4 regions of the Desulfosporosinus burensis genome follow, and region 2 is predicted to be linked to each of the others. Evidence: riboswitches for the same ligand, from Rfam matches in the RefSeq annotation. Region 2 holds a riboswitch; each other region holds the start of a gene.
What was found. A riboswitch is a leader RNA that binds a small molecule or an ion and turns the genes downstream of it on or off. The one in region 2 is predicted to bind cobalamin.
Positions count from the first base shown of each region.

Region 1: it holds a riboswitch for cobalamin, as region 2 does, so the genes downstream of both, thiC (phosphomethylpyrimidine synthase ThiC) here and ACYQ3Q_RS23325 (nitrogenase iron protein NifH) in region 2, are expected to answer to the same signal.
Region 3: it holds a riboswitch for cobalamin, as region 2 does, so the genes downstream of both, cobT (nicotinate-nucleotide--dimethylbenzimidazole phosphoribosyltransferase) here and ACYQ3Q_RS23325 (nitrogenase iron protein NifH) in region 2, are expected to answer to the same signal.
Region 4: it holds a riboswitch for cobalamin, as region 2 does, so the genes downstream of both, ACYQ3Q_RS26535 (DUF2162 family putative transporter) here and ACYQ3Q_RS23325 (nitrogenase iron protein NifH) in region 2, are expected to answer to the same signal.

Region 1 is NZ_BAAHYN010000007.1:159,085-166,592, forward strand. Features, by position in the region: gene ACYQ3Q_RS14125 (DUF2284 domain-containing protein) at 1-958, opposite strand, end outside; gene purF (amidophosphoribosyltransferase) at 1,026-2,393, opposite strand; gene purE (5-(carboxyamino)imidazole ribonucleotide mutase) at 2,429-2,929, opposite strand; gene bzaB (B12 lower ligand biosynthesis ThiC-like protein BzaB) at 2,970-4,268, opposite strand; gene thiC (phosphomethylpyrimidine synthase ThiC) at 4,480-5,766, opposite strand; cobalamin riboswitch at 5,913-6,093, opposite strand; gene ACYQ3Q_RS14150 (3'-5' exonuclease) at 6,186-7,010, opposite strand; gene ACYQ3Q_RS14155 (calcium-translocating P-type ATPase, PMCA-type) at 7,277-7,508, shown strand, end outside.
Region 2 is NZ_BAAHYN010000015.1:121,752-129,259, forward strand. Features, by position in the region: gene ACYQ3Q_RS23315 (hypothetical protein) at 1-266, opposite strand, end outside; gene ACYQ3Q_RS23320 (nitrogenase component 1) at 263-1,507, opposite strand; gene ACYQ3Q_RS23325 (nitrogenase iron protein NifH) at 1,540-2,421, opposite strand; cobalamin riboswitch at 2,729-2,912, opposite strand; gene ACYQ3Q_RS23330 (hypothetical protein) at 3,113-3,307, opposite strand; gene ACYQ3Q_RS23335 (hypothetical protein) at 3,334-3,543, opposite strand; gene ACYQ3Q_RS23340 (transposase) at 3,537-3,941, opposite strand; gene ACYQ3Q_RS23345 (IS110 family RNA-guided transposase) at 3,926-4,549, opposite strand; gene ACYQ3Q_RS23350 (methyltransferase domain-containing protein) at 4,732-5,019, opposite strand; gene ACYQ3Q_RS23355 (class I SAM-dependent methyltransferase) at 5,132-5,887, opposite strand; gene ACYQ3Q_RS23360 (hypothetical protein) at 6,157-6,765, shown strand; gene ACYQ3Q_RS23365 (transposase) at 6,762-7,508, shown strand, end outside.
Region 3 is NZ_BAAHYN010000006.1:266,896-274,403, forward strand. Features, by position in the region: gene ACYQ3Q_RS12865 (sensor domain-containing diguanylate cyclase) at 1-1,408, shown strand, start outside; gene ACYQ3Q_RS12870 (HD domain-containing protein) at 1,532-2,032, opposite strand; gene ACYQ3Q_RS12875 (putative ABC transporter permease) at 2,048-2,785, opposite strand; gene cobS (adenosylcobinamide-GDP ribazoletransferase) at 3,172-3,906, opposite strand; gene cobU (bifunctional adenosylcobinamide kinase/adenosylcobinamide-phosphate guanylyltransferase) at 3,913-4,569, opposite strand; gene cobT (nicotinate-nucleotide--dimethylbenzimidazole phosphoribosyltransferase) at 4,672-5,751, opposite strand; cobalamin riboswitch at 5,856-6,032, opposite strand; gene ACYQ3Q_RS12895 (ParM/StbA family protein) at 6,229-7,338, shown strand; gene ACYQ3Q_RS12900 (hypothetical protein) at 7,335-7,508, shown strand, end outside.
Region 4 is NZ_BAAHYN010000023.1:11,426-18,933, reverse strand. Features, by position in the region: gene ACYQ3Q_RS26545 (CooT family nickel-binding protein) at 1-164, opposite strand, end outside; gene ACYQ3Q_RS26540 (hypothetical protein) at 373-573, shown strand; cobalamin riboswitch at 781-964, shown strand; cobalamin riboswitch at 1,248-1,433, shown strand; gene ACYQ3Q_RS26535 (DUF2162 family putative transporter) at 1,563-2,264, shown strand; gene ACYQ3Q_RS26530 (MotA/TolQ/ExbB proton channel family protein) at 2,272-2,943, shown strand; gene ACYQ3Q_RS26525 (DUF2149 domain-containing protein) at 2,921-3,220, shown strand; gene ACYQ3Q_RS26520 (cobaltochelatase subunit CobN) at 3,298-7,508, shown strand, end outside.

The sequences.
Region 1 (7,508 bases), on a different contig from region 2:
ACATGGCTAATTGTTCTTTTACCCATGTTCCAGAAAAGATCCTGCCATTGTAGGTATTGATAAACATATTTAGATCGAGCAGAGCAGCCTTAGCAGAGAAGTGCTCAGGGAAGAAATCATGAATGACTAGGAGCCCTTCCGACTTGAGACAATTTGCTGCACGGTCCAAGATTAGAGGAATCTCTTCTTCTGAATAGGCGTGAATAATATTTGAGAGAATGACCAAGTCAAACCCTTCCTTAGCAACAGACCAAGGTTCCAAAATATTGCTCGGTATGTAGGAAACCCGTTTCCCCAACCCCTTCTTGTCCATCAACTCCTGTGTATAGCTGAGGACTTCCTGAATATCCACTAAAGTTGCCGATAAAGAAGGAAAACTCTCCATAAAACCGCCGGCAATCGCCCCAGAGCCGGTCCCTATATCAAGTATCGCCCCCTTCAGATCAAGCCCCTCGAAGAAGGGCAGAATCTCTGCCACCTTAGTTATAGCAATATTATCCATAGCATTGATATACTTACGGATCCGCTTGGCAAACTGCTCTTGACCCTCTTCTTCGACTGGAAAATTCACTCTGCCGCCAGCCTTAAGGCATTCGGTAAGGTCCTGCCATCCTAGCCTAAGGCCTTTACGCCAAAGGATCGAATCTCCTTGATACCCACTCTTACCAGGGACAAGATAGTCGCTGGCAAGTTTGGTATTATAATAACATTTACCCTCACAAACCACGAGCCCTATAGAGCAAAGGGTTTGAAGAAAACGCTCCAGACCAGGCGGAGGCATATCCAGTACTCCCGAAATTTCGTCAGTCGTCATGCCTTCAGACTCCAGAAAAGTAAAGACTTCCAGTTCAACAGCCGTAAACAGTGCCTCAGAAAACCAGTACCCTGTTGCCAGGTCTTCCAAATACTGAGGTCCTACACCCTGGGGATTATGCCGAAAAAAGGGTGTCGATCCCATCTTTATTACCTCCCCTCAGGATCTCCAATTGCGTCCACTAAATGTCACTTTTTTAGTCTCATTAAATTCAAACCGGAATGGGATACGCTCCATCAAAACAGGCTAAGCAAACACAGTCCGTCCCAAGTGCTCGAAGCAAGCCTTCCTCAGAGATATAGTGTAGCGAATCTGCTCCTACAAACTCCCGAATTCCCTTTATATCCAATTGATTGGCAATGAGTTTTTCTCGTTTTACCGTGTCAACCCCATAGAAGCACGGATAGGCTACCGGAGGAGAACTGATTAGAAAATGTACTTCTTTGGCCCCTGCTTTTCTGGCCATTTCCACTAGTTTCGAACTGGTGGTTCCTTGGATAATCGAATCATCAATCATAACAACGCGCTTATTTTTCAGGACACTTGCATTAGCATTGAGCTTCAGACGAACGTCCACTTCTCGCATTTGTTGAGTCGGTTGAATATAGCTTCGATGGACATAACGGTTTTTAATAACCCCTTCTCCAAAGGAAAGCCCCAGTGCTGTGGCATACCCCAAGGCAGAAGCAGTCCCGGAGTCTGGGACCGCAATCACAAGATCCGCCTCGACTGGATATTCACGGGCCAGTTCAATGCCCATCTGACGTCTACTTTCCGAGACACTCAGCTGATCAATTGTACTGTCCGGTCGGGCAAAATGGATATATTCAAAGGCACACGACGTGCGTTCTAGTTTAGAAAATCTCTGGTGTGAGCGGAGTCCCTCTTCATCGATCACCACAATTTCACCGGGCTCCACATCCCTCACAAACTCTGCACCAATGGTATCGAGAGCACAACTTTCTGAGGCCAAGCAATACCCATCGCCGATACGCCCAATACATAAGGGACGAACGCCATGGGGATCCCTGAGTCCAATAAGTTTATCCTCTGCCAAGATAACCACGGCATACGCTCCACGTAGATCCATCATGGTCTTAAGCAGCGCATCTTCCAAGGACTCCCGGCGATAGCGAGTAATGAGGTTAATCATCACTTCGCTATCAATCGTTGTTTGGAAAACTGCCCCGTTTTTCCCCAGTTCTTCACGTAGTTCTAAGGCATTGGTTAAACTTCCATTATGAGCCAAGGCCATCATGCCTTTTTGGTAGTGTACTACCAAAGGCTGAGCATTCGCAAGCAGCTTTGAACCCTTTGGGGAGTATCTGACATGTCCGATTGCCATTTTCCCCTTCAAGCAATCCACAACATGGTCTGAAAACACTTCCGATACCAAGCCCATTCCTTTATGCACATCAATGCTTCGTCCATCTGAAACAGCGATTCCAGCACTCTCCTGTCCTCGGTGTTGCAGAGCATAGAGCCCGTAGTACGTTACACGAGCAACCTCCAGAGTGGGGGCATAGATCCCAAAGACTCCGCATTCCTCTTTCGGTGTATCCTCTCTAAAGTCGAACACGTTTGCCCCCCTCCCCTTAGTTTAGTGCTTAGTCTTCAAATTTCTTCGCTTAACCGCTTCTGCAACGCTTCGTCCTTCGCCTCGATATCCCTTTGCATCTGAGTTCGATAGTCTTTAACCCTAATACTCAAGGCACTATCTTGGATCGCTAGAATCTGTACCGCAAGCAACGCCGCATTCCTTGCAGCGCCGATGCCTACGGTCGCCACAGGAATTCCCGGGGGCATTTGTACTATGGAGTAAAGGGCGTCGATTCCTTCCATGGCTCCACTGTTCATAGGTACACCGATGACAGGTAAAATCGTTGCACCAGCAACAACCCCTGGCAAATGGGCCGCTAAACCTGCCGCCGCGATAATGAGTTTTCCACCTTGGGCTTCAAAACCTTTTACCCAATCAACTGTTCGTTTTAAGGTTCTTTGGGCAGAAGAAATTATAACTTCAAAAGGAACTCCAAATTGACGAAGAACTTCCAGGGCTTCCTCCATAACTAGATAATCTGAATCACTTCCCATAATGACCCCAATTTGGCTCATTTACCTCACCCTCCTTGTCTATAATGTCCTCTTCTCGCAGTTAGCAAGTTCCTCCAGTTTTCCCAAGGTGTTCCCCAACTAATTTCATGGCACAGAAACCTCCACACATAGAACAAGCTTCCGCTCCCTCTTCGTTACGCTCTCCTCGGATCCGGCGAGCTGTTGGAGGATCAATGGACAGTTCAATTTGTTTTTCCCAATCTAATGCTTTACGAGCATGAGCCATGGCTAAGTCCCATTCCCGTGCACCCTTAACACCATTAACTATATCGGCAGCATGAGTGGCGATGCGAATAGCAATCACCCCTGCATGCACATCTTCAGCGGTTGGTAAGCGCAGATGTTCGGCTGGTGTGACATAGCAAATGAAGTTTGCACCTGCCATAGCAGCCGCTGTAGCTCCAATGGCTCCTGTGATATGGTCATAACCCGGCGCAATATCCGTAACTAAATTGCCAAGTATATAGTACGGAACATGATGACAGAGTTGTTTTTGGAGCAAAATCGTGGCTGGGATTTGATCTACAGGGACATGGCCCGGGCCTTCTACCATCACCTGAACCCCCGCTTCTAAGGCTCGTTGCACCAATTCTCCAGCCACAATCAAACCTTGAACTTGGGCACGGTCCAGAGAATCTTCGATACAACCAGGTCGGATCGCATCTCCAACACTAAGTGTTACATCGTATTTTTTACAAATCTCTAGCACACGATCAAATTGAGCATAGAGCGGATTCTCTTGCTCGTTGTGAAACATCCAGCCAGTTAAAAAGGCCCCTCCACGACTTACTATATCTGTAATTCGTCCTTGATTTTTTAATCGTTCAATAATAGACATATTTAAAGCAGCATGAATAGCCATAAAATCGATGCCCCGCTTTGCCTGACGTTCAATCATTTCAAACATATCCTCAGCAGTCATACCGACAACGCTTCCGTGCTTAGCAATACTCTCCATACCACCTTGATAGCTTGGAACAGAACCGACAGGTAATGTGAAGTTATCGAGTACTTGACGGTGGAAGGCATCAACATCTCCGCCAATACTTAATTCCATAATCGAATCCGCACCAGCCGCAACGGCAACCTTTATTTTATGAATCTCATCCGCGAAGTCTACACAGTCCGGTGACGTCCCGACGTTAGCATTCACTTTGGTGCGAAGTCCTTCCCCTACTGCAATCGCGACCGAGTTCTTGCGTTGATTGTTCTTTAAGATCACGACCCGACCTTGAGCTACCTTCTCACATAACTGATCCGCTGTAAGCCCTTCTACCTTAGCTAATCTCTCTACCTCAGGCGTAATAATACCTTGTCTTGCTTTAATAAGTTGTGTCATTTTAATCTCTCCATTCAAATTCTATTTTTTCATTTATGAAAATAATTTTACCAACTTCATGTAGTGCTTAGCTTAGCTGAACTTATCCAGGGACAAATGTGATTGCGATCATCGTTATTCATCCAATCGTGAGACTCCCCCACCGAAGTCTCGATGTTCAACTTTAGTTGAATGAGTTCACTACTTCGAACCACGCACCTCGAACCTCGCCTCAGCACTCCCACGGCAGTTCTTGAAAGAACTCGCCCGCTACAGCCATAGCACAACCCTTTTCGCATTTTTTGCAGAAAGGTTTTTCGCTTGAGTGAAAATCTTTAAGCCTTTCTCGATCTAAAGCTAACGTTTTCTGAGCCTCTAGATTCTGCGCCCGCCGTGCTTGACTCATTTTCAGGTCCCATTTTTCTGCTCCTGGGTACCCTTTGGCTAGATCAGCTACATGAGCAGCAATACGCGAAGCCACCACTCCCCGATAGACATCCTGCGCATTGGGATAACCTATATGTTCAGCGGGTGTGACATAGCAGAGAATGTCTGCTCCAGCAGCACCAGCCATCGCTCCTCCAATAGCAGCTGTTATTTCGTCATATCCTGGGGCTACATCCGTCGATACCGGACCGAAGACAAAATACGGAGCACCTTGACATACTTGTTTTTCAAATTTAACCGTAGTCGCGATTTGATTAGGTGGAGTGTGACCAGGTCCCTTAATCATGATTTGAACCCCTGCTTGTCTGCTTCGCTTCACCAACTCGCCTAAAATAACGAGTTCTTCTGCCTGCGAACGACATAATGAATCGGCACCTGCACCTGGTCGCATAGCATCTGCTAAACTTAAGGTCACTTCATACTTTTTGGCAATTTCCAGGATGCGGTCAAACATAGTAAACAAAAAGTTTTCCTTGTTATGATAAAGCATCCAGCCCATTAGCAAGGACCCGCCTCGGCTGACCAGATTTAGGACCCGCTGGTCTTCCTTAGCCGTTTTAAATAATCCGGAGTGAAGGGCGCTATGCAAAGCCATAAAATCCACTCCATCGGCAGCTTGGCGTTCCATAACCTTGAAAAAATCATCTGGCTCAAGTGCTAAGGCTGAACCCTTAGTATGTACAGCTTCAGCAAAAGCCTGATAAACGGGTAGTGTACCTAAAGGCAACGGTACTCTTTTTATAATTGTCCGCCTTGCCTCGTCCATATTGCCGGCTGTACTCAAATCCATGATAGCATTGGTTCCTGCCCTGATGGCCTCATCCACTTTAAATAGTTCATCCGTAAGACTATCCTCGTCTGTAGCTAAGCCAATACTGGCACTAACCTTGGTACTTAGGCCTAGCCCAAATCCTTGAGGTCTTTGGGGCTTGTGATGACGGTTATAGGGAATAACAATCCGTCCGGTAGCAACCCGTTCCATAAGTAGTTGGACATTCATTTGTTCGCTTCGTGCTACCAAGGTAAACAACGGGATTTCCCGACCCTCTTGGGCCATTTCCATTAACGTCAACACCATAAACTCTCCTTTCTATGTTTGGAGTCATTACCTTGAAAAGAACATTCTGGAGTGAAAAAACAAAAAAAGCCTCTAATCACACAGTGACTAGAGACTTTTCCATAATCTCATTCACGCTACTCTTGGTTCTTCGACAAGGTAGGCTTTACTAACTACAGGCAGGTCTCCTGGCTTACGGATCAACACGTCTGAAGCACCTTCCGGGAACTACCCCGTGGTTATATACTTCTTGCTCCCCGTTTACAGTGGCGGGACCGCGCCGGACTTACACCGACTTCCCTATTCTCCTCATAGTGAGGCACCTGTAGTAATTAAATTTTCTAAGCATAGTATAAACAATAAACGTATCGTTGACAAGGTCTTTTGTCGATAATTATTGAAGATTTCATTACAAGCTTATCTTATTATCATCCTCACTCTGATGCTTCTTCTGTTTTATAGATAGAATTTTTGGAAATTATGCTGTACTCCCCACTACTGTGCACGATTCTAGAAACAAGTCGAATTTGGTGCTTGCATTCTGTACAATAGCCAAAGGCAAAATATTTCTTTGTTTTAGTGACTTCCTTATCTTTCTCTATAAGTTTGGAACATTGCGGACATGATATAGTCACTTTGTCAAGGAAAGCCTTCAACTCTTTAACTTTTATTTCATTTTCGATTTGGTTCTTTTCCCAGTTTATTATGGCCCCTTCAGAAAAATCAAAGACCTTTTTGAAAATCTCTGAGGTATAGAAAGCATCACTTAATGCATCGTGAAAGGGAAAAGTTTTTTCAATCCCTAAGGCTTCCACGGCATTTTCTAGACTTGGTTGCATTGTTATAACCCCATGATTCATATAGATTTGCTGAATATTAATAAATCTGTCAAAGGATAGTGAGCCAAAGCCAAAAAACTGGCAATTATCTCTTAAACCTAAAATATCATCATGTCCCCAAGAGCATAAAACAGAGTCCTTTCCAAGCCATGAACTAAAGCTCTTGATTGCTTGATTGAAAGGGGTTCCTTGACTAACCTGCCTTGTATTGATCGTCGTTTTCTTCTTAACATAGGGGTTTATTCTCTTATAAATCACTGGCTTAACGATTAAATTGAACTCGCCAATGGTCTCCAATCGTTCGTTGAGTTTGACCGCTCCGATTTGAATGATTTCACTTTTCAAAGCTGGATTTGCATAATCCCCTTCTTTGAATTTAAAAAACATATTGAATTCCAAATCAAACACTATATAGTTCATTGTTACCTCCTCTGTCACTCGTTTTATTATAATCCTTCCAAAGAATAAACGCACATCTTAGTTTTATCATTCCCTTCTAAAAGTGCATAGTCTTGGTATTGTTGCACAAATTGTGCCATAATCATCCAAGGAGGATCCGTGACATGCTAGATGCATCAATCGTTTGAAGAGGGAGGTTTGCTAGGCTATACAAGTTGGTATAAAAATAATGTTTATATAAGTCTTTTTTTTATTTTTCTGCGAATACTTAATCAAGAGGTGATATTATGTGGTTTAATAAAAATACCGAATATGTACTAAAGGAATTGGAAGTAAACTCAACCACCGGTTTATCTGAGAATGAAGTAATTCAACGACGAGAAAAGTACGGTTTAAATGAGTTAGTAACTAAGAAGCCTAAAACTTTACTTAGGATTTTCCTCTCTCAACTAAACAATATCATGATCTATATTTTAATCGGTGCTGCTCTTATTTCTGGATTTATTGGGGAAATAAGCG
Region 2 (7,508 bases):
AGTTCGGCCTGCCGGTTTTGGGTCCAGAGCCTTTCCGCATGAAACAGGAATTCTTCTTCTGCGCCCATGACGGCTTCCATCTCCCCCAACTTGGAACTGAAAAACAAAGTCTGGCGAAAATTTCTGATCTCATCACATTCAAGGATTGCACTACTACACCCGCCGGGCGTGTACAGAAGGTTTAGTGAAGGCAAAGCAAAAAGAACAGAACAAGCACCAGAATAATCACTAGCCAACGAAGGCAAGCGGGTTAAAAAACTGCTCATCGCATACCCTCCAAAATTTCCAGGATCCCCTCATATCCGAAACGATAGTCGGCACTCACTAATATTTCTTTGGCTTTTAGACAATAAAATGATGCTTTTTCTCCAATAACCATATCTATTCCTTCAAACCCACCTGTCTGCGTTTCAACAGTTATGTTGGAAACCAAATAGACCTCCGCCTTGCTTCCCACAGCGGAGAGCGCGTTAATATACGTCATATCTGACTTGGTCACTGTTTCAACAAATATTGCAGCAACAGAAAGGCCGATTGACACCAGCGCCTGAACAAGCTCGAAAGACCTTGCCCCAATTCCTACCGCAATTTGTTTTCCAGCCAACACTGTAGCTACTTCGGCAATAACTCGGTGGTACTCTTTAGCATCCTGGCTATAATCCCAAGTGACCTGCAACCCCTCCATCAACGTTGTATAGTTATGCTTAATCTCTTTCATGTTGTACTGGGCAGGCAAGTAGAGGAAGGGGATGTCCCATTTTTCCAGCATGCGCACCGCCAAATCATACCCAAAGCGGTCCAAGGCGATGTTCAACCTTCCGTTTGCCAAGTCCTCAAATTCTTCGCAGGAATCCAGCGCAGCAAATTCTCGTATTTTCTCAGTAGAGCAATAGTTCCTCAGTATCTGCCTCAGGCCAGAATCCTTGGGAAGTTTTTCTGCATCTCCTAACAGATTAATGTGGCTTTTCCTCTCTTGCAGGACACCCCTTTGCAGTAAATCGATAAAAATATCCCCTAGCCTCTCTTTAGGAAGTGTCCTTCTCCTGGAAAGTGGCCCTCGCTCAAAAACTTTCAGCGGTATACCATACCTGCTTTCTATTCGTTTTGTTATGCTTAGAAACTCAGTACCCGTCAGAATATCGGCACAAGTAATATAAACGATGATCGCTTTTGAGCGACGCGACATAACAAGGCCTTCTAGCGCCTCCTCCAATTTTTCCAGATGCTTCCCAGTAGCAAAATCGTTGCTAGATACCGGGAGCAAGAATAACTTTTCGCTCAAGCCCTTTTTTGCAGCCCTGAAATATAATACTCTGGAGCAGGATGAGGGACCTGCCGCCACGACATCAATGCCCGGCACACATAAGGCCAAATTAACCAGTTCCCCACACTCATCGTCCGCTATACCCCTATCAAAAAAACTATCGAGTGGCATTTTGTCTGCGATATCCGCAAGCCTAATCTTTTCTTCTCCGCTACTCGTTCTGATATATCCTGTACAAGACAATTCTCTTCCTCCTACTTCTGGTACCCGTCCTTCTATGCTTTTCGCAATTCCAGTTCTAACATATAGTGACTAAGTTCTTCCAATGCCTCGTCCTCAAGCGCTGTTACTGGCCTATAACCCTGATTCTCAGTGATAACACCTGCCAACTCCTTAAAGAAACTAGCTGCCTTTGAATCCGGGAACTTTTCTAGAACTGTATTGCCTTCAAGTTCCGAAAGGGCAATTTCCCGGCTGAAAGGGACATCAGCAACTACCCGCGTACCTGTTAAAATCGCAAACTGCTCAACTGCCTCCCTACTCGACTCGGGATTTCTACAGTTGTGAATTAACCCCCCCAGGGTCACTGGCCTTGTCTCCTGGCTTCTACTGATCGCCTTCATAATATTGTTGGCAGCATATACCGACATAAATTCCGATGATGTTACAATATAAATTGTATCGGCATACCCTTTACGCATCGGAACGGAAAAGCCACCGCACACTACATCCCCCAGCACATCATAAATAACAGTTTCCCAAGCTTCATCCCATATTTCTAGATACTGCAACTCCTCCATCATGGTGATAATCCCCCTGCCAGCACACCCAATACCAGCTTCCGGGCCTCCGGCTTCAATGCAGTTAACACCTCCAAAACCAGGAAATACAATATCCTGCCGGGAAATACTAAGCTGCTTGGCCTGCAATTGTTGCAAGACCGTGGGAATTTTACGCCCTACGAGACACCTTGTGGAATCTGCCTTAGGATCGCACCCAATATGTAAGATCTTACGACCTTGCATTGCCAACGCTACAGAAATATTAGCCGCTACTGTCGATTTTCCGATTCCTCCCTTTCCATAAAACGCCAATTTCAAGCACTCTCGCTCTTTTTGTATATTCAAACTAAGTGTCATTCCTTTCGCTGTACTCAAGGCACAAAAATTTAATGAAAGTGCCCCTTCCTCACACTTCTACAAAGCTGTAATAGCTAGCCAAAATAAAAAGACAACTCCTCATCACTAATCATAAAGACAGTAATGAATCAGTTGTCTCGGACGACGCGTTCTTCTCCGCTTTCAAGTCGCATTCGCATTTTTGAAAACAGATCCCGCTAGCAGAAGACTTTTACCCAAAAGGTCAGTTTCCCTCGGGAAACCAAATATCACCCATAAAAACAGATAAGACCCTCCAAAATCTGAAGGGTCGGATTAACACAGGTCCCTCCACCCATCCATCGTGAGTAAAGCATATGAGCAATCAGGTCTCCTGGCTCAGGTTCTTCGTTTAGTGCCTCCTTCCCAAGTTTCCTCAGTAGATGTGGCACAAACTCCCCTTTACAGTGGCGGGACCGCGCTGGATTTACACCGGCTTCCCTGTTATGATTTCTCGGCTAAGAAAAATCGCTTGCTCATCTATTAAATTTGCAAATTAAATGTATCACAAAGGCAATACACAGTCAAGTGCCGACCAACAACGGCCGATTTACAGACAACGAAAACTCCTTCCCACGAGAAATCTACAGACGTTACAGGCATAGACATATCCTGCAAAATGTTTCATTTTTATATAATACGACATTCGTGACTTGTAAAGGCAAAATTATCTTTAGGCAGTTCTGATTCTTTACAATTTTTTCCCTTTAATTACATACCAATCTTTATTGCCATGCTTGTCTTTTATTCCCTTAAGCATTATTCCTTGCACCTCACTAAAACCAGCCTTTTCAAGAGCTGTATGAACATTTCTTTGTTGTGAAAACGTTCCCTGGGCACTTGGAATTAGCACAACACTAATAGGCCTGCCTGAAAAAGCACGCATTAGTTCTTCTATATAACTTTAGAGCTTTATTGAATAGCCGGAACGGTCGGTACCCATCCGAGCTCCCGAAGTTTTTTTAAGTGGAACGCCATCTTCTTTTCAGTATTTCTCTGGTTGTAGTAATTTCCGCCTAAATCATTATATGCTTTCCCATTCTTTAACATATGCCAAATGGCTATAATCATCGAGTGTGCCACAGCTACTTTTGCCTTATTATGTCCTCGTCGGACTACCAAACGGTCATATTGTGCTTTGAAAAACGAATCTTTTTTTTCACTGCCGATTGAGCACATTGGGTCATGGTTGTTTTAAGCGTTTTATTACCCTTTGTTGTTTTTCCGCTCTTCCTTTTACCAGCACTCTCGTTATTGCCAGGACTTAATCCAGTCCATGATGCTAAATGTGAGGGAGTGGGAAATCGATCCATGTCAACGCCTATTTCTGCAATAATTGTTTCAGCACTCTGTCGACCAATTCCTGGCATATCATCTAAGGCATTTATTGCATCCTCGTACTTTTTCATTTCACCATTAATCATATTATCCAAATCTTTAATACGCTGTGTCATATCGTCAATATGATCAATAATTGCTTTCACTAGCGTTTTTTGCACTCTTGTCATAACCCCATCCATCGCTTTGAGCAACTCCACTTTTTTTCCTTAGCAGAAGTATAGAGCATATCGTCAATATTTTCAGGAGTAATATTGTCATGGATTGCACCGTTTAATAATTTGCGAGCGCTCGCACCAGTGACATCCTTTAGAACAGACGTTAATTTAATATTGGCTCCTTCTAATACTTTTTGGAGACGATTCTTTTCCCGTGCTCGTTCTTCTACTAAGCTTTTTCTGTAACGTGACACCTCCCTAAGTTCTCGTTGTTCCTTATTAGGAATAAAACTTGCTTTGAGCAATCCATGCTTCAATAAATCCGAGATCCATTCAGCATCTTTCGCGTCTGTTTTTCTTCCAGGTAAGACTTTCATGTGTTGAGCATTGACTACCATAACTTCAATTCCTAATGCTTCAAGCACATTATAAACTGGTTTCCAGTAACTACCTGTGCTCTCCATGGCTACCATTTCGCATTTTGCTTCTTCCAGCCATTTAGCCATTTCTCTTAAATCTCCAGTTGACGAGCCAAACTGACGTAGTTCCCGTTTTGTTCCCGTTCTTAAACAGGCCACTATGATCTTCTTGTGCACGTATACACCACAACAAATGCTGTAAACAACTTGCATTTCCATTACCTCCTGCAAATTTAGTACGGCATCGCCCCTGCCTATCAGCTATTTTGCTGTGCGTCTTTCTCGGTAGTTATACCATTAGACAATACGTGGTTCTGCACAGGGGCTAAATCAATTTGGTACTCGGTCTCATGATACCACAAAACATCGATCTGTCTGCCATATACAAGTATGCCCTAATATACCAAATTTTCGTTCATCGTGGCGAGCATTGCTCGTGGATATTTGGTACCACCTTTTAGTGGCAGCATATCTTCAATTTCTTGGCTATAGTGGTTATTACCAACTGTCCCTTCCCCTATCGAACAAAAGCACAATAGCACACCACCTTGTTTAAGTACCCTCAACCATTCCTTTAAAGCAACATCCGGCTGAAGCAGCGTCCACATCACACTGCGGTTCAAAATGACATCCTTACTGTTATCTAGGAATGGCAATTGTTCGACAGCGCAATGTGCGGACAATTTAGATGCAGTCAGTTTTAGGAGTGTGATTCGCTTATATCTTTCGAGGAACAAATCGGGAACGGTTTGATTATATTTGCAGAACGTGATTTAACCGAATTTGAAATTGTCCTTACAACTTTGGCTTTCGCGCTACGATTTTAAACTTTTTGCCTTGATATCCATATTTCCAGTACTCCATTTTCTTGAAGCTGTTGCGATAGGAATCATCCTCGATCGTAACGATCTCATACCCAAGTTGTTCGAGAATGTCGCGATCCATTGCAGGACGTTCCACTGTCACTGACGGAAGCTCTGTAAAAATGTCCTTATCATGATGCTCCGCTTTTTTTGGAATTCGCCATTCGGTAAAAAATATAACTATATTAGACATTGCCTTCCAAACAGAAATTTTATAAGAATGCACATCTCTTCTATAGTTTCCATCATAAACAACCACTAGGCCACCGGGTTTGAGCACTTCCATCCAGCGTTCATAGGCCTTGCGTGGATCATACACTGTCCAGACGACATCGCGGGAGACAATCGCATCGAGAGAGTTCTGCTTTTCTTTGTTCAGAGCAACTGCATCGCCACAGTACAGGTTGACATCGATTCCCTCTGCTGCAAAATTGCGTCCGGCGCATTTCACCATTCCTTCTGCGCCATCGATGGATATTACACGATGACCTAAGCGTGAAAGCATAATGGTAAAAAAACCCGGTCCACAACCTACGTCCAGTACGTTTAAGCTCGACTTGTCGCCCAACACTGCTTTAAGCTCGGTTTGCCAATGTCTCACGTCTTTGACGTTGGCCAGCTGACGTTTTACAAGATCGTCGTAGCCCATTGCATCCTCCGTCCAGAGCTGTTCTATTTGCTCATACACATTGCTTTCCTCCTTATAATTCTATAGCCTCTCGGCATTCGCCGAGGCAGTTGGGGCAAGGGTTTACCCGCACCAACCTTATAGCATTCCTCCTACATTAGTGGGAGGAATTTTGCTTTTTCATCGCCTTCAACTGGAAATTCTCGAGTGATAAAAGATTTCTAAATGACCCGAAAATGCCCAAAAAGCACTTGACTTTTCAAAAACATCCCCATAATCGCGTGACGAGGGTTTTATTACCTTTGATTACGAAATTTGGGGTGATCTGTTTGAAACCTATGCTGTTTTCTCATGAATCTTATCAAGATTCTGTTCTGCTGCGTCTCCGCAAGCATTATTCCGGCGGCGTCTTCGTCATTGCCAACAAAGACTGGCCTCTTGTCGCAAAATTCTGGATGACCGATTTATCCTACATTACCACTCTGCTTCAGGATGGCTATTCTGCCAAAGGACCTAAACCTCGTGATCCAGCTTCCATGCTTCGTTCCTATCTTCTCTTTCTCATGACGAAACCTGAAATCGGCCTTACCGAGTGGATTAATGAAATGCAGCGTATTCCCTACTACGCCATCCTGAGCGGTTTCGAACCGGGCGATTTTCCTGGTGTTGGTACCTTCTACGACTTCTTCAAACGCCTTTGGGCTGCCGATGGTAACCATCTCAAACCTAAAAAACTGACGAAGCGTAAACGGAAACCCAAGAAGGGCAAAAAGGGTGAAAAAGCTCCGACGACCACACCTGGTAAGCTCAAACGTCTCGTCGAGTGGATGATCCGTCACTCCGACAAGAAAACGGATTTGCCCAGCGATCGTTTATTCCACTTTTTTCAGTCTCAAATCCTGCCGTTTCTGCAAATCTGGGTCTGCTTGGTGACATGAAGTCGCTCACGGTTGCCGGTGACGGTACTCCCGTCGCCACTTCTACTTATACTCGCAGTCAATCGACGTGTGATTGTCGTGCCCAAGGCCTTGCTCATTGCAACCATCCTCGTATCTATTCCCAACCCGACTGCAACGCAGGATGGGACAGCGCTCGAGAGAAGTACTTCAACGGTTATCATCTCTACATGATTTCCGCTTCCGATAGTTATCACGATTTGCCACTGTATCCTAGACTACAACCTGCTTCCCGGCATGATGCTGTTAGTTTAGTGGTCAGTTCGGTTGAATTTAAGCAACGTTTTACCTTGGGCACGGTCGACAAAATGTTGTTAGATGCTGCTCATGATGCCGAAGCGATTTATCTTCTTCTCGATCACCAAAACGCTGAGCCTTTTATTGATCTGAACAACCGTGGTAAGAAAAACACTAAGACCAGTAGCGATATCCTGATTTCACCTAGGGGGATTCCTATTTGCCCTGCAGGCTTAGAAATGAAACCGAATGGCCGTGACAACTTCCAAAATCGTCAAAAATGGCGCTGTGCATGGTCCCGCCGTGGCAAAAATCCTTGTACTACCCCTTGTTCTTCGGCAAAATACGGTCGGACTTACCACACTCACTCGAAGGATAACTTACGTCTGTTCCCTAAGACTCTGCGTGGTTCAGACCAATGGAACTTGATTTACAAACGCCGCTCATCCATTGAGCGCTCGAACAAGCGTGAAAAGATCGACTACAAG
Region 3 (7,508 bases), on a different contig from region 2:
ATCGCGGGGTGAGGAGTTTCACCCAATGGCCATTAACGCTCGGACTGAGCTTCAGGAAAGTTTTTTAGTTCGTAATGTTCTCCCTCAAGACTTTGAACTATTTATCCGAAAAGTAGCACAAGGGAATACGTATGTAGAACGAAAATTGATGATTCACGAAATTGATGATGATGGCGACGAGCGAGACGCATCGAATTCCGAGGAAACGCATTGTTTCAATGCTTGGCGGACAACTCTCAGGGACTTCAAGGTTCGGCGAATCTTTTGCATTCCTCTCCTTCATTTTGGTCAATTATTAGGTGTTTTGTTGCTTTTCAGTGATAATCCCGCTTCCTTTGACGAGGGAAGCGTCTACTGGTTAGAACAGTTAATGCCCCTACTTTCCTCCAGTGTTTATGAACAACAATTGCGTATGGCCGCTGTTGATCGTGAACAAGCCTTATCATTGCTGCTCAGGGGAACTGAAATTTTGGTCAAGGCCGTGTCTGAAGAGCAGTTACTAGCTGAAGCCGGAGAAATGGCCATGGAAATTCTGTACCTAGAGGCAGGATTCTTTCATATGGAAACCGATGGGGAATGGAAAATACATTCTCCCTTTGGCCGGCTTAAACAGTCTGAGGATGTTTGGCAAGAATGGATCCAAAAAGATAAAAGAGCCCATTTTCCGCTTGGATACATACCGAATGAGACACCTACCCTGCGAATACTTGAAGAAGACGAACATAATAAGATTCCATATCCTGTGGAAAAAATCCTTATTCAGCCTATTAAAACCTATCGCGGAGTCGTTGGGGAACTTTGGCTATTTGATTCTAGGACACGAGACATTGCGCATACCCAAGAGATCCTGTACGCATTTGTACGGATGTTAAGCATGGCATTAGAAGCTATCCGGCAAAGAAAGGAACTTGAGCGTCTGGCGACGACGGACCGCCTAACTGGAATCATGAATCGCCAAGGGTTTGAGCAAAGGATCCTAGGAGAAATGGCGGGAACACTCAGACGTGGTTCAACGTTCCTTTTTCTGCTCCTTGATTTAGACGGATTTAAGATTTTAAATGATACAAAAGGTCATCCCATGGGAGATAAGGCCTTAAGCCATGTAGCACAGAATCTCCAGAAGTCCGTTCGACAAGAAGATATTGTCGCTCGTACAGGTGGAGATGAGTTTGCGGTCATTTTAACGGATCTTAAGTTAAGCCAAGATGCAATGAATATCATGCAGCGCTTAAAGAGTAACTTGGATTTAGAAACCTATGGTTTGGGCATAAGCATAGGAGTTGCAGAATTTCCTACAGAATCTACGGACTATGAATCTCTTTACAAGCTTTCAGATCATCGGCTTTATCTCGGCAAGCAAAATGGTAAGGGGCATATTGTGACGGAAAATGCGTTCGAAAAAAGATAACTGATGGATAAAAAAGTATACTAAAAGTCAAAGAAAAGAGCCTTTTTCACTCTGAATTTAGCGGTGAAAGGCTCTTTTCTTTGGGATGCGCATGCTAAAGTCAATAGTATGTCGTTCGATTATTCATGACTTGTGTTTAATAAGGCGAAGAGACGTGTATCGTTCAGAAGGCGGAAGATCACGTTTGAATTTTAAGCGAAATTCCTGGATCGAGGCCATCTTATCTGCAACCATGACCAGAAAAGCCTCTCGGGTTTTAGGTAAGCGCGGGGTAAGTGGCCACATATGGCTCAAAATAATGTCTTTTTCCTTCTCGCTGAGCTGAAAACATCGTTCCGCGTTCTGGCAGGCAATGCGAGGATGGCGAAAACCATGCCACCGGGATCGGTCTGGTCTTGGCTCATGCCAGTCGTACAGGAAAAAGTCATGGAGTAGGGCGCCACGAGTAATAGCGTGTGTGTCCAACTTGAGCTTGCTTTCAAGGCGTAGTGACCAGTCATAGGCTATTTGCGCAACACGAAGAGAGTGCTCTAAAGTAGTAAATGGACGATGATGGGTAAAACGTGCCAATTGTTGATACTCTTCGTGGTTCAGAATGTCCTCGACGTGCTCTGATAAATCCAAAATCAGTTCACCTTCCTAGTCAAGTGAGTGGGGGTCGTTTTCTCCACTTGGGTTGGAGAATTTTTGCCGTTGAAGGCTTAAAAAGTGCTCGAGAGCTTCCTGCTTAGCATATAGTAAAGCCATCTTTTCGCTTAAAGTATGGCGCATTTTCGGATAGGCATGAAGAAATCTTTGATACGGAGAGCAGGCTGAGTGAAATAACGTGAGTTCCAGACGTTCATACTGCTCCTGGAACATCGAGACAAAGTGTTCAAGACGACGTAGTAAGAGGGTGGAACGGATAATATCCCAAATAACATAGGCTGTCAAGATAATAGCTAAGATAGAACGGCCAGTCGGTGGAATGCGCAACATTTGAATTTGAACGGCTGGGTGTATGACGAGATGAAATGCAAGCCCTAAAACCCCCCAAAGAAGGGAGAACTGGAGAGCGATGCGCCCATGAAGATTAAAAGGTGTTGTATGATAATCCCAAAGCTGCAGGCGAAAGAAGCGCTCGAAAAACCATCCAGCGACATATTCCAGCAAGGTGCTCAAAAACACAAAACTAAGAAACTGCCATTCCCAAGCGAGTTGAGATAACAGCCCAGAGGACCAGATCACCAAAGTCGTAAAGAAGCCATAGATCGGGAGGAACGGGCCAACTAAAAATCCAGGATTGACAACCTTTCGTTGGGATATTGTACGGTAGATTGTTTCCATTACCCAGCCGGCAAATGCATAAAATGAAAATAAGAGGATAAAGTCTGTCATGGTTCTCCCTCTCTAGCGATACTAAATAATTAGCAATGCCAATTATCTCTAGTGTACTCTAAAAATTCCTTATTGTACATTTATGGACTAATTTTATCATATTAATATAACGCTAAGATTAATACCTACTTTTGAAACGATTTTGACTAGAAAAGTTTTTTCGTGGCCCGAAAACATGAGACTAAGTTAATTAAATTGGAATAGGCAAACAATATTAGCAAGACTAATAAGCAAGACTAATAAGCAAGACTAATAAGCAAGACTAAATAAGCAAGACTAAATAAGCAAAACTAGTTAGTAAAACAAATAGTAAAACTAATATTTAAACGGAAGGGTATTGATAGTTCATTACCCTTCCGTTTTGCTTATATTGAAGTTCACTATGCCTACTTTATAAAAGGAAAAGCGATAACTAAACAGATAACTTCCGAAAGTTCGATAAAAGCCCCATATAGATCACCTGTCAGACCCCCTAGTAAGGAGGAGATTTTAGAAGCCATTAAGAATATGACTAAGGCGGTAACTCCTAAGGCGATCGGTCCAGCTGAGCCGAGCAGATAAAAAGATATTCCGCAGACCAGCGCTCCGCTGAGCAGGAATGGAATCCACTGGGTTGCTTCGTGAAACCCTTTGCCTAGCCCCTGGGAGCGGGCATAGGGAAATCCGATCATCCCAATCTGAAAGACCCAGCGAGAGAGCATTGGCATGACGATAAGAATCGGTAACATCGGAACGGTTAGGTTGGCTAGGAAGGTGAATTTCAAGAGCAATAAGCCCACGAGAGCCATTGAGGCATGGGCACCAACTCGGCTGTCTTTCATGATATCTAAGATTTTTTCTGGGCTTCGAGCGGATAATAAACCATCCATGCTATCCATGAATCCGTCAAGATGGATTCCTCCGGTGAGCACTAACTCCGCAACTAAGATGAGAGCCCCGAGAACTAAAGGGGGATAATAGGGCATCATGACTTTCGCCAGCAGCCAGAGGATAAGACCTAAGACTAGTCCTACGAACGGATAATATCGATAACTGCGCAGGAATTCTTCTGAAGTAACATTCTTAGGGATCGGTAAAGGAATTCGGGTAAAAAAGGTAAGTGCTATGAGGAATCCGCGCATCTCAGATCACTCCTTGTGCAGGGAAGCAAGAAGCTGCCCGCCAGAGTGTTTAAGTTCCAAGGGGTAACCTGCTACAACAAGATAGACATGATCAGCACAGCGGGCAAGTATTTGATTGCTACGTCCAGCTAAATCACGGTATGCCCGAGCTAAAGGGTTCTCAGGGACAATGCCCTGGCCGACTTCGTTGGTGACAAAGAGGACTTGAGGTTTAATCTCTTGGGCAAGTTGGGCAACCTCTTGAACCATAGTTAGGATTTGTGGTTCGAGGTCGGGGTACATCTTATCCTGTTTAGAGGAGCCTAGGGTGGATTCTACTCCTTCGTGATCAGAATGGTCAGCTCGTTCTGTTTGTTCTGCATGTCCAGTTTGTTGAGTTAAGAGAAGATTAGTAAGCCAGAGCGTGACACAATCAAGCAGAATGACTCCGTCATAGTCTTTGAGTTGGCAAAGTGTTTCTCGAATCTTTAGAGGTTCCTCAATGAGTTGCCAAGTTGCCGGGCGCTGGTTTTGGTGTTTTTTAACACGATGGGCCATTTCTTCGTCCCAGATTTGGGCGGTGGCAATGTACGTTACAGGACGATTTACCGAAGCGGCCAGAAGTTCTGCAAAGCTACTCTTTCCGCTCCGTGCACCGCCTGTTACTAAAGTGAATTGAGACATGGCATTCATCGACTCCCATGAATATTTATTAAGATTGATTTACTTAAGTAGAGGCTTTGACTCGTCTTTTCTGACTTTGAATAGTGTTTGATTTTTGATTCTCTAGCTTGACTTTTCGCTGACTCCAGCATCGCCGAAAGTTGCCATTTCCTTAAGAATATGAAGTGCAGCTTCGACTAAGTGAAAGGCTAGGACCGCTCCCGTTCCTTCTCCAAGTCTCATATTTAGGTTAATTACCGGATCAAGGCCTAGGCTTGCTAAGGCCTTACGGTGACCAGGTTCGACTGAACCGTGGGAGGGAATCATGAAGGCCGTACATTTTGGGGCAATTTTTGAAGCGATGAGTGCTCCGGCCGTCGAGATAAACCCGTCAATGACAATCGGAACACGGCTAGCTGCCGCTTGAAGGATTGAACCAGCAATCGCCGCAATTTCTAAACCGCCTACTTTGCTTAGAACATCTAGAGCGTCGTCTGCATTAGGTTGATTGACGTCAAAGGCCGTTTGAATGGCCTGGCGTTTCTTAATTAAGCCAGCATCATCAATTCCAGTTCCTCGTCCGACAACGTCCTCAAGGGGGGAATTGGTAAAGAGGGCAACGATTGCAGAGCTAGGGGTAGTATTGCCAATTCCGAGGTCACCTGTAGCAAAGAGGTTATATCCTGCACCGATCTTTTCTGCTGCAACTTCAGCACCGACCAGTAGAGCTTGCAGTGCTTCGTGACGGGTCATTGCCGGGCCCTTGGTCATGTTCTGGGTTCCATTAGCAACCCGTTTGTGAATAAGGTTTCCTTCTAAGGGGAAGGCAACCCCAACATCCGTACAAAAAACCTCGGCATTGGCTTGGCGAGCCAGTACATTGATGGCTGCGCCACCACTTATGATATTATACACCATTTGAGGGGTAACTTCTTGGGGAAAGGCACTAACTCCTTCAGCTGCGATGCCATGATCTCCAGCCATCAAGAGGACTGCTTTCTTATTGATCTGAGGATTAGAGGTTCGTTGGATACCTCCAAGTTGCTTGGCTATATGCTCTAATTGTCCAAGACTGCCTTGTGGTTTGGTCAGGATGTCCAAGCGTGCTTGGACCTTAGCCATGGAATCCTCGTCAAGTTCTGAGATGTTCGCAGTTAGAGCTTCGAGTTGGGCATAGAGTTGTGCTTCTGACAAATTTTTCATTAAAACTCCTCCTCAATATAGTTGTTGAAAAATAGAAAATCCCGACCACAAATAAATCTGTGGTCGGGACTTTACCGTCATCACCGCCGCTCTCCACGATGTGGAAAGACTTAAAGATTTAGGCAGGTCTCCTGGCTATCGAATCATCGCTTTAATTTGTCACCTTCCCAGCAAAGTGCCAGTGGTCAACAAAGCTCATCGAATACAGTGGTGGGTCCGCGTCGGTTTTGAACCGAACTTCCCTATTCTCCCCAAAGGGCACCTAAATTCAAGTAATTTTTCTTTTAGCATACCACAACCTTTTTCTAATCTCAAGTATAGTGTTGGTCACTATTTAAATATTTAGAAGAATTTTAATAACCCATTTTTACAAGCGTGTTAGCTTCGTATATAATGATAGATATAGCAGTAGCAGGTGTAGGTGTAGGTGTAGTTATTAGTTTGTCCATAATTGATTGTAATCGAGGAGGAACACGTGTGTTAGATAGTGATATTCTTGTGGCCGGAGCAGATCCGGGATTTGGAGCGATTAAACTGGATACTGGAGATGCAAAAGTATTATTTCCAGCTGTAATTTGTAAAGGGAATGAGCGGATTTTCTCAACCTTAGGTAATTCCCTGATTAGTAAAGGATCTGACTTAGAAACTCAGATTTCTACTTTGGATGTTTTGGTCAAGAATAATTCGACGGGTGTGGAACGGCATTACTTCATGGGAAGTTTGGCTGAAAGCCTGAATCCGAACGAAGCTCATTATTGCTGGGATGAAGACAAATCTTCGGATGAAGAAGCAACAGCATTACTGGTAGTGGCTTTAGCCCTAGCCCAAAAAACTCCTAAAGCGAATATTTATCTTGGAACTGGCGTGCCCGTTAAGTATTATGCTAGTTTAAAGGACAAGTATGAAGCGGAATTAAAGGGGTCTTTTTCGGTAACCTTTCATTCAGGTCCCATGAAAGGGTTGACACGGCAACTGAACATCTTGCGCTCTCGAGTGCTTCCCCAGAGTTATGGAGTCTTTATTAAGGAAACTCTTAATGAATATGGGATGCCGACGAGCGCCAAGTTATTTAGCGGGTATGTGGTGGTCATCGATCCGGGCTTTCGCACGACAGATATTGCCACTTTTTATGATGGCGTAATGCTTGATCCACCCAATTCGTTTAGTATTGAAAAGGGGTTAAAGTGGGCGTATATTGGAGTGGCCGATAAACTGAAGGAATTGACCGCAAATCACGAAAACCCCATTGAAACGGATGATAAGGAATTAGATAAAATTTTCCGAGTGAACGGGGGATTGTATCCTTGGAATAACGGCTCGATTAATCTTAATCCGATCATGAAGAACATGCTTGCTCAGTTAGGAACTGATATCTCCCGGGAAGTGAAAAAGGCCTTAAAACCAATGCTTGGTAAACTGCATACCGTCTTAGTAGCCGGAAAGGTCGGAGAAATGGTCTATGAGCATATCCAATTAGAAAATAAGCTTCTGATTGACGATCCACAATTTGGTAATGCCACAGGATTTCGGATTATGGCTACGACTCTGGTGAATAATATAACGAAGAAATCGAACCCGCCAGTATGATTAATGCTCAGCCTACCTTTATTCCGCTGTTTTTTGATGAAGCTGAGACGGATCTCTGGTTAGCTATACAGCGGATTGAACCAGAGGAGCGAAGTTCCTTTATTAAAGCGATTTTGAGACAAGTACTAATAGGAAACTGCGTAGAAGGGATATTAGTGAAGGAAAACCAA
Region 4 (7,508 bases), on a different contig from region 2:
TGGTTGAGAAGAGTCATGTCTTTAATTCTGGCTTTAATAAACATTTGTTTTCCGAAGATATCTACGAGTTTAAGGCCATCTTCATAGGGCTCGATGGTATCAACGGACTTCATGAGCATCACTTCGTTTTCTCCATCTTTGAGAAAGGCATTTGATTCACACATTGCAGTTAGCTCCTTCTTTTAAGAATTATCAAAGCTTTACCAGAACAAGTTCATAAGAAATGCCTGGGAAAGGTTCATTTTAAGTTAGGGTCAGACCCAATGATATCGTGACGGTCAGATCAGAATATCATTGGGTCTGAAGTTGATAGTATTCCGTAAGGATCCAAACTTTCCTTAGGGATTATGAGTTGACATTTTCGCACGTAAGATGCAGGAAGATTTTGAAGGTATTTTGGAACGTGGAATTCATTCCATTACAAACTATGGAAAAACATCTGGCATGGGCTCATATGCCTATAATCACCTCCTTTGTAAAATGAAAAAGACCATGGAAAGAATGACCAGACTTAATGTCAAGTCAAGACCTCCATGGTCTCTTTTTTTCATAATGAATATTTGGCTATGTTAATAGTATTCTACACAAAAGTGTTAAACCCTTCTGCGTTTTTTATTTTTTTTATGACGTTTTTAATAGGTTTATACCCATGATGGATATTCCTGACGGTCGCACCACTGTAAGCGGGGAGTTTCACTTTTAGTAGACACTGGGTGTTGTGCCTGGTGCCCGTTGGTCGGCACTTGACTGTGTATTGCCTTTGTGATACATTTAATTTGCAAATTTAATAGATGAGCAAGCGATTTTTCTTAGCCGAAAAATCATAACAGGGAAGCCGGTGTAAATCCGGCGCGGTCCCGCCACTGTAACGGGGAGTTTGTGCCACATCCACTGAGGAGACTTGGGAAGGAGGCACTAAACGAGGAACCTGAGCCAGGAGACCTGATTGCTCATATGCTTTACTCACGATGGATGGGTGGCAGGAATTATTTAATTCAGCCCTTCATATTTTGGAGGGCTTTATATATTTTTATGTGTACATAAATGGTTTCCCGAGGGAAACTGACCTGTAGGGTAAATGTCTTGTTCAAGCGGGATCAGCTTTCAAAAATGCGAATGCGACTTGAAAGCGGAGGAGAACGCGCCGTCCGAGACAACCGATACATTGCTGTCTTCAGGATTAGTGATGTGAGGTTGTCTCTTTATTTTTTATTAGGAGTGGAATATCGCTGGATTCTATAAAAACTAAATACTTAGAAAATTTAGGTACCGAAGTTTGAGAACCTCGGTTTAAAAGGGAAGCAGGTGTAATTCCTGCATGGTCCCGCCGCTGTGATGGGGAAATGTTTCATTTATACCACTGGTTGAGTCTGGGAAGGTATGAAACATTGATGATCCAGAGTCAGAAGACCTGCCTGAATACTACACGCCAATAACTCTACGAGCGATAGAGGAGGTATTATTAGTGCTGAACAAATGTTTATCAGTATTTTTAGCCTCTTGACCAATCGGTTGAGAGGCTTTTTGCGTCGAGTGGCTTATTCCGGAAGGAGGTGAAATAGATGTTAATTCTTAGTTTGTTGGTGGCCCTTCTCATTTTAAGCATCAAAACAGGGTTAGTTTTAGGGTCTTCCTGGTTGACCATACCTAAAATTTCTGGTTATGCAACAATTTTTGGCAGTTCTGTTGTTTTGTTAAGTTATATTTTTAACGGGAAATATCAGCTTATTGGACATTTTATTGACAAATATACATTTGCTTTTGCATGCATAACAGGTTTACTTTTCCTTTACTTAGGGTTAGAACATACTTCTGAAACAGAAACCCCTGGGAAAAAACAAAAAATTAGTTATTGGCTGGGTTTTTTACCATGTCCCTTTTGTGTTGGAGCACTGGTTATATCTGTGATTTATACGGCAGGTGGTTTAAAGGTACCTTTGTATGCTGTATCTATCGCTACAGGTATTGCATTTTCTTTAGGTATAGTCTTGGTAAGCTGGATTTTACGTAGATTTTTGACCCGATTTAATTTTGGCGTAGCTAGTTTTTTTCATCAAGGGTTATTGTTTTTAGGTGTTTTTACGTTGTTATCTGCTTTTTTAATTCCTAACATTGTGGCAACCATGCAAGACACATTTATACCGATGGTATTATGTTCCAAAAAAGAATTACTCTTATCTGTAGTTGGATTTTTTGTTCTTTTTACGTTGGGGTTTGGCAAAGAAATGTTAACCCGTTTCAATAGTTTAAGTTGGAGGAGATGATTAGGAAATGGCTATGGTTGGTTCCCAGTATTTGAATCAAATTATGCATATTATTTCCCAAAGTTTAATGATACCTTGTTATGCTTTTTTACTTTATTTTGTAGTGACAGCTGTAATCGAGACAGGTGCCCTGATCGGGGAAAAGTTTGGGGAGAAAAAAATACATCAGTTTAAAACAAAAGAGTTTTTGAGTAAATTACCAGAAACCCATAACATTGAGCTTTATGTGGAAAATAGCGAATTGCCTATTAAACTAAAAAAAGTTGTCACAGAATTCCTAACCTTAGCTTCCGCAGAAGGAGCTCGTCAACGGATAGTTGCTCAAAATCTCTTATGTGAGCAAGAAGATTTAATTGCTAAAAGAACCGAAAAAACAGACTTGATTTCTAAAATGGGTCCTTTGTTGGGTTTAATGGGTACTTTGATTCCTTTAGGACCAGGTTTGGTAGGCTTGGGTAAAGGAGATTTTAACATGCTGGCCCAGTACCTGATTGTTTCTTTTGATGCCACCATTATTGGTGTTTTTGCCGGCAGTTTAGCCTTTACCATATCCAAGGTGCGTCGGCGCTGGTATGGACGTTACTTGAATAATTTGGATACAATTCTAGAAACAATTATTGAGGTGAGAGAGTATGTTTCGCAAACGGGGAAGAAAGTTGCAATCGGAGGAAGAATTTGATCCATTAAGCAGTTTGGCTAATCTAGCGGATGTTATGTTTGTTTTTAGCGTAGGTTTACTAGTTGCGTTAGTTAATGTTTATAATGTCAGTCCTACTAGTGGTAGTGCCGGTAAACCAAAACAAGCTATTATTGATGTAAAACAAGGAAAAGAAATGGAAAGCTTACCGCAAGTTGACTCAAAAACAGGGAGCGGCTTTGAAGAAATGGGGACTGTGTTTAAAGACCCTAAAACAGGTAAGTTAATTATGGTGCAACCGGTAGATGAAGGTAAATAAGAACACGGGGGAGAGGGAAAAGGAGCATGCTAAGAAAGAACACGCTAAGTAGGTATCGAAAACCTTTTGCGATTTTGATGTTGTTTATGATGTGTTTAAGTCTTTTATCACCTATTGTTAATGCTGAGGATCATAGTGTAGGTAAGATTGAGCTAGACAACAGCAGCGTAAAAATAACAGTTGGATCTAGTAAAACTGTACAGGCTACCGTTTATAACCAGCTTGGTGAAATAATGACCGGGCAGACAGTGACTTGGAGCAGCGACAAAACCGAGATTACTACAGTGGACCAAAATGGATTAGTGGAAGCTATTGGTGAGGGCACGGCTACAGTTACAGCATCTTGTGACGGGGTAGAAGCCGTATGTGAAGTTACGGTAGAAGAGGCAAAGGTAACTAAGATTGAGTTAGATAACAGCAGTGTAAAAATAGTCGTTGGAGCTAATAAAACTGTTCTTGCAACCGTTTATAATCAATTAGATGAAATAATGACCGGGCAGACAGTAACTTGGAGTAGCAACAAGCCAGAAGTAGCGACAGTGGATGAGAATGGACTGGTTACGGCAGTTAGTGTCGGGATAACAACGATTACTGTCGTTTGTTCCGAGATCAGTATTCAGTGTCAAGTTGAGGTGTTTAATGGTTATCCTACAAATGTGGTGATCATTACAGGTTCAAAACCTCTTGTGTCACCGCTTGTGGAGGCTTACCATAACCTGACGGAGAAAAGAAACCCGCCCTACCAGTTTGGATTGAGAATTTTTTCTGCAGATGATTTAGCTTCCAATACGGCTAAAGTGCAGCAAGCGGTGCAAAATGCAGATGTCGTATTAGTGCAAATGATTTCAGATACGAGAACAGAGGACTTTCATACTATTTTAAGTGACAGTTGGGAGGCAGAATGGAAAAATGGGAAGGCACCTGCAATCTTTACCCAAGGTTGCACGGAGGGTTTCGCAATAAATATTGTTAAAGACTTACCGATCCAAGCAAATATTAATAAGGACGATTTGACGGCACTGACAAACTATATTAGTGCAAGAGGTACAGATAACTGTGAGCGTTTATTGTTATTCTTAGCTTCTAAATACGGAGAAGGAGATGTGACGACAGCCGAGGATTTAACTCCCATTGGGAGTAGAGGGACGTTCGCTTACCATCCTGATGCCCAGGGTAATGGGACATTTTTAAATCCAGAGGATTATTATAACTGGTATACAAGCCGATCTGGATATGATCCCTCAGCACCTTGGGTTGGCATTATGGATTACGATTCTGCTTATATCGATGGGGATTATGACTTAACGACAGAACTATTAAAATCGTTGGAAAAGAAAGGTAATAATGTTGTTTTAATATTTACCCCTTCGAGTAAAAAAAATGACTCTGTGCGTAGTTACTTTTACAGAGATTTAAATGGAGACGGGAAGAAAGAACCGGCAATAGATACCTTCATCTGTCCGATGGGTTTTGCCTTTGACTCAAAAAATCAACAAAATACCATAGATTTATTTAAAGAAATGAATGTACCTGTTTTAGCGCCAATTTATGCGAGTGATTTAGAAAAATGGGAAAGTGATCCAGCAGGCACTTCCAGCAGCATATATTGGAATGTAGCCATGCCTGAGCTGGACGGCCGAATTGAACCAGTATTAATGGGGGGGTATAAGACTTTAAATGTCGATGAAGCAACAGGCGCAATTATCAATAAAAAAGTTGCCATACCTGACCGAATAGAACGGGTGGCAGGAAGGGCGACAAATTGGGCTAAACTACACAAGATGGAGAATCAGGATAAGAAAGTAGCGATTATTTATTATAACCATGATGGTGGTAAAGATGGCATTGGGGCTTCTTATTTAAATGTACCAAGGAGTTTAACAGAAATATTAAAGGCTTTTAAAAATAATGATTATACTGTGAACCAAGATGGTTCGTTAAGCAGTGAAGGAGAAATCACCGAAGAAAAGGTTTTTAATGAGATGTTTAACAAAGGACGTAATATTGGCGGTTGGGCGCCTGGTGAACTGGAAAAATTCGCTGCCCAAGAGGGAATCATCAAAATTAGCTTGGACAAATATCTTAGCTGGTACTACCAGCTTCCTGTCGGGCTGCGTGAAGCAGTGGAAAAGGATTGGGGAGCTGCTCCCGGAAAAGTCATGGTACAGGATGAGCAAATAATTATCCCGGGTGTTATCAATGGTAATGTTTTCTTTGGACCGCAGCCCATGCGAGGGTGGGGAGAGGATGTAACTAAAATTACCCATTCACCAACTTTACCTCCAAGCCACCAATACTTGGCCTTTTATTGGTGGTTGCAACATGAGTTTAAAGCAGATGCGGCAATACACTTGGGAACCCATGGTACGGCAGAATGGTTACCGGGAAAATCTGTCGGCTTATCAGGAGAAGATTGGCCAGATATTGTGCAAGGGGATATGCCAAATATTTATCCTTATATCGTAAATAACCCTGGCGAAGGAACTCAAGCCAAAAGAAGAGGGTATGCGGTACTGATAGACCATTTGACGTCAGCTCTAGTGAATACAGAACTTTATGGTAATCTTAGAGAACTTCATGATCTAGCCAATGAATATGATACTGCAGTTGTGAATAACTTACCTGCTGAAGATATCGAAAAGATTAAAGTCAAGGTAAAAATATTAGTGGTAAATGAAGGAGTAGGGGAAAAGGTTGGGGTTAGTGCCGATGATCTCGATAAAAATTTTGATTCATCGTTAGAAAAATGTAAACAATATTTGGATGACTTAGAAGCAGATGTGACTCCTTTAGGTTTGCATACCTTTGGGGTGCCGCCTCAAGGAGACGCTTTTGAAGGCATGGTCAAAGCCATTGTAAATTATGATCCAGCAACCCGCAGCGCTTTGGAAGCAGAGATCCGAGCTAATTTGCAGAATACCACACAAGAAATGGACATGCTTCTTTTAGCGCTTAATGCCGGTTATATTCCTCCTAATGCTGGTAATGATCCAGTGCGAGATCCAAGTGTAATGCCAACGGGAAAAAATTTGGTGTCTTTTGATCCACGTAAAGTTCCAGATAAAACAGCATGGGTAATTGGTAAAAAATGTGCAGATGACTTATTGGCTGCTTATTATGCGAAGCATGGTTCTTACCCGGAATCCGTGGGTGTTGTTTTGTGGGCGGTCGAGACAATGCGAACAAAAGGTCAAAGTGTTGCTATGATCATGAGATTACTAGGGACTGAACCTGTGTGGGATGCTACGGGTAAGGTGACTGGTTATAAGATTACTTCTAGCCAAGATTTAGGACGTCCGAGAATTGATGTGGTTGTTACGGCTTCTAGTCTTTTCAGGGATACTTTCTCCAATGTAATGACGCTGCTCGATAAAGCAATTCGAGAACTAGCAATAAATACTGACAATGGTCAAGACAACTATATCAAAAAGCATTATGAGACATTGAAGAGTGAATACTTGAGTCAGGGCAAAAGTACAGATGATGCAGAATTTCTAGCGGCATCAAGAGTATACAGTGAAGCGCCAGGCTCCTATGGGAATGGTCTTGCCGCGAAGATAGGAGCAACTGAAAGTTGGAACACAAGTGAAGATTTGGTAGATACTTACCTAACCCGGTCAGCGTATATTTATGGTACTGATAAAGATGGAACTCCTGTTTATGGACAAGCAGCAAAAGATACTTTCGAGAGTGTCTTGAAAAATGTCCAAGCGACAGTTCAAGTTAGAGATTCCACATATGGAGCTCTCGATAATGATGATGTCGCTCAGTATTTAGGGGGACTGACGTTAGCTGCCAAATGGGCTTCAGGTAAAGATGTGGACGCTTATATCGCTAATACTCGTTTAGGAGTAGATAATTTAAAAATTCAGACACTTAGAGAGTTTGTGTCTCAAGAACTGGACAGCCGTCTTCTGAATCCAAAGTTCGTAGAAGCAATGCTGAAAGAAGGCTATGCTGGTTCGGCAACTCTGGCTAAGTGGATAGGCAATGTATTTTTGATTGCCGCAACAACAGGTGCTATCAGTGATAACGCTTGGCATGACCTTGCAGCTACGTACATTTTTAACGATGCAGTACGAGCCAAACTTGACCCCTATGCCTTACAGGCAATGATAGGATACCAATTGGAAGCAGCGCGCAAGGGAATGTGGCAAGCATCCAAGGAAGACTTGACGCAGTTGAGTAATGTTTATATGCAGACTATGGTTGATTATGGGGTAGTGTGCTGTCACCATACTTGTAAAAATATTTTAATGAATGAGTGGTTGGCACAGTTTTCTACCTT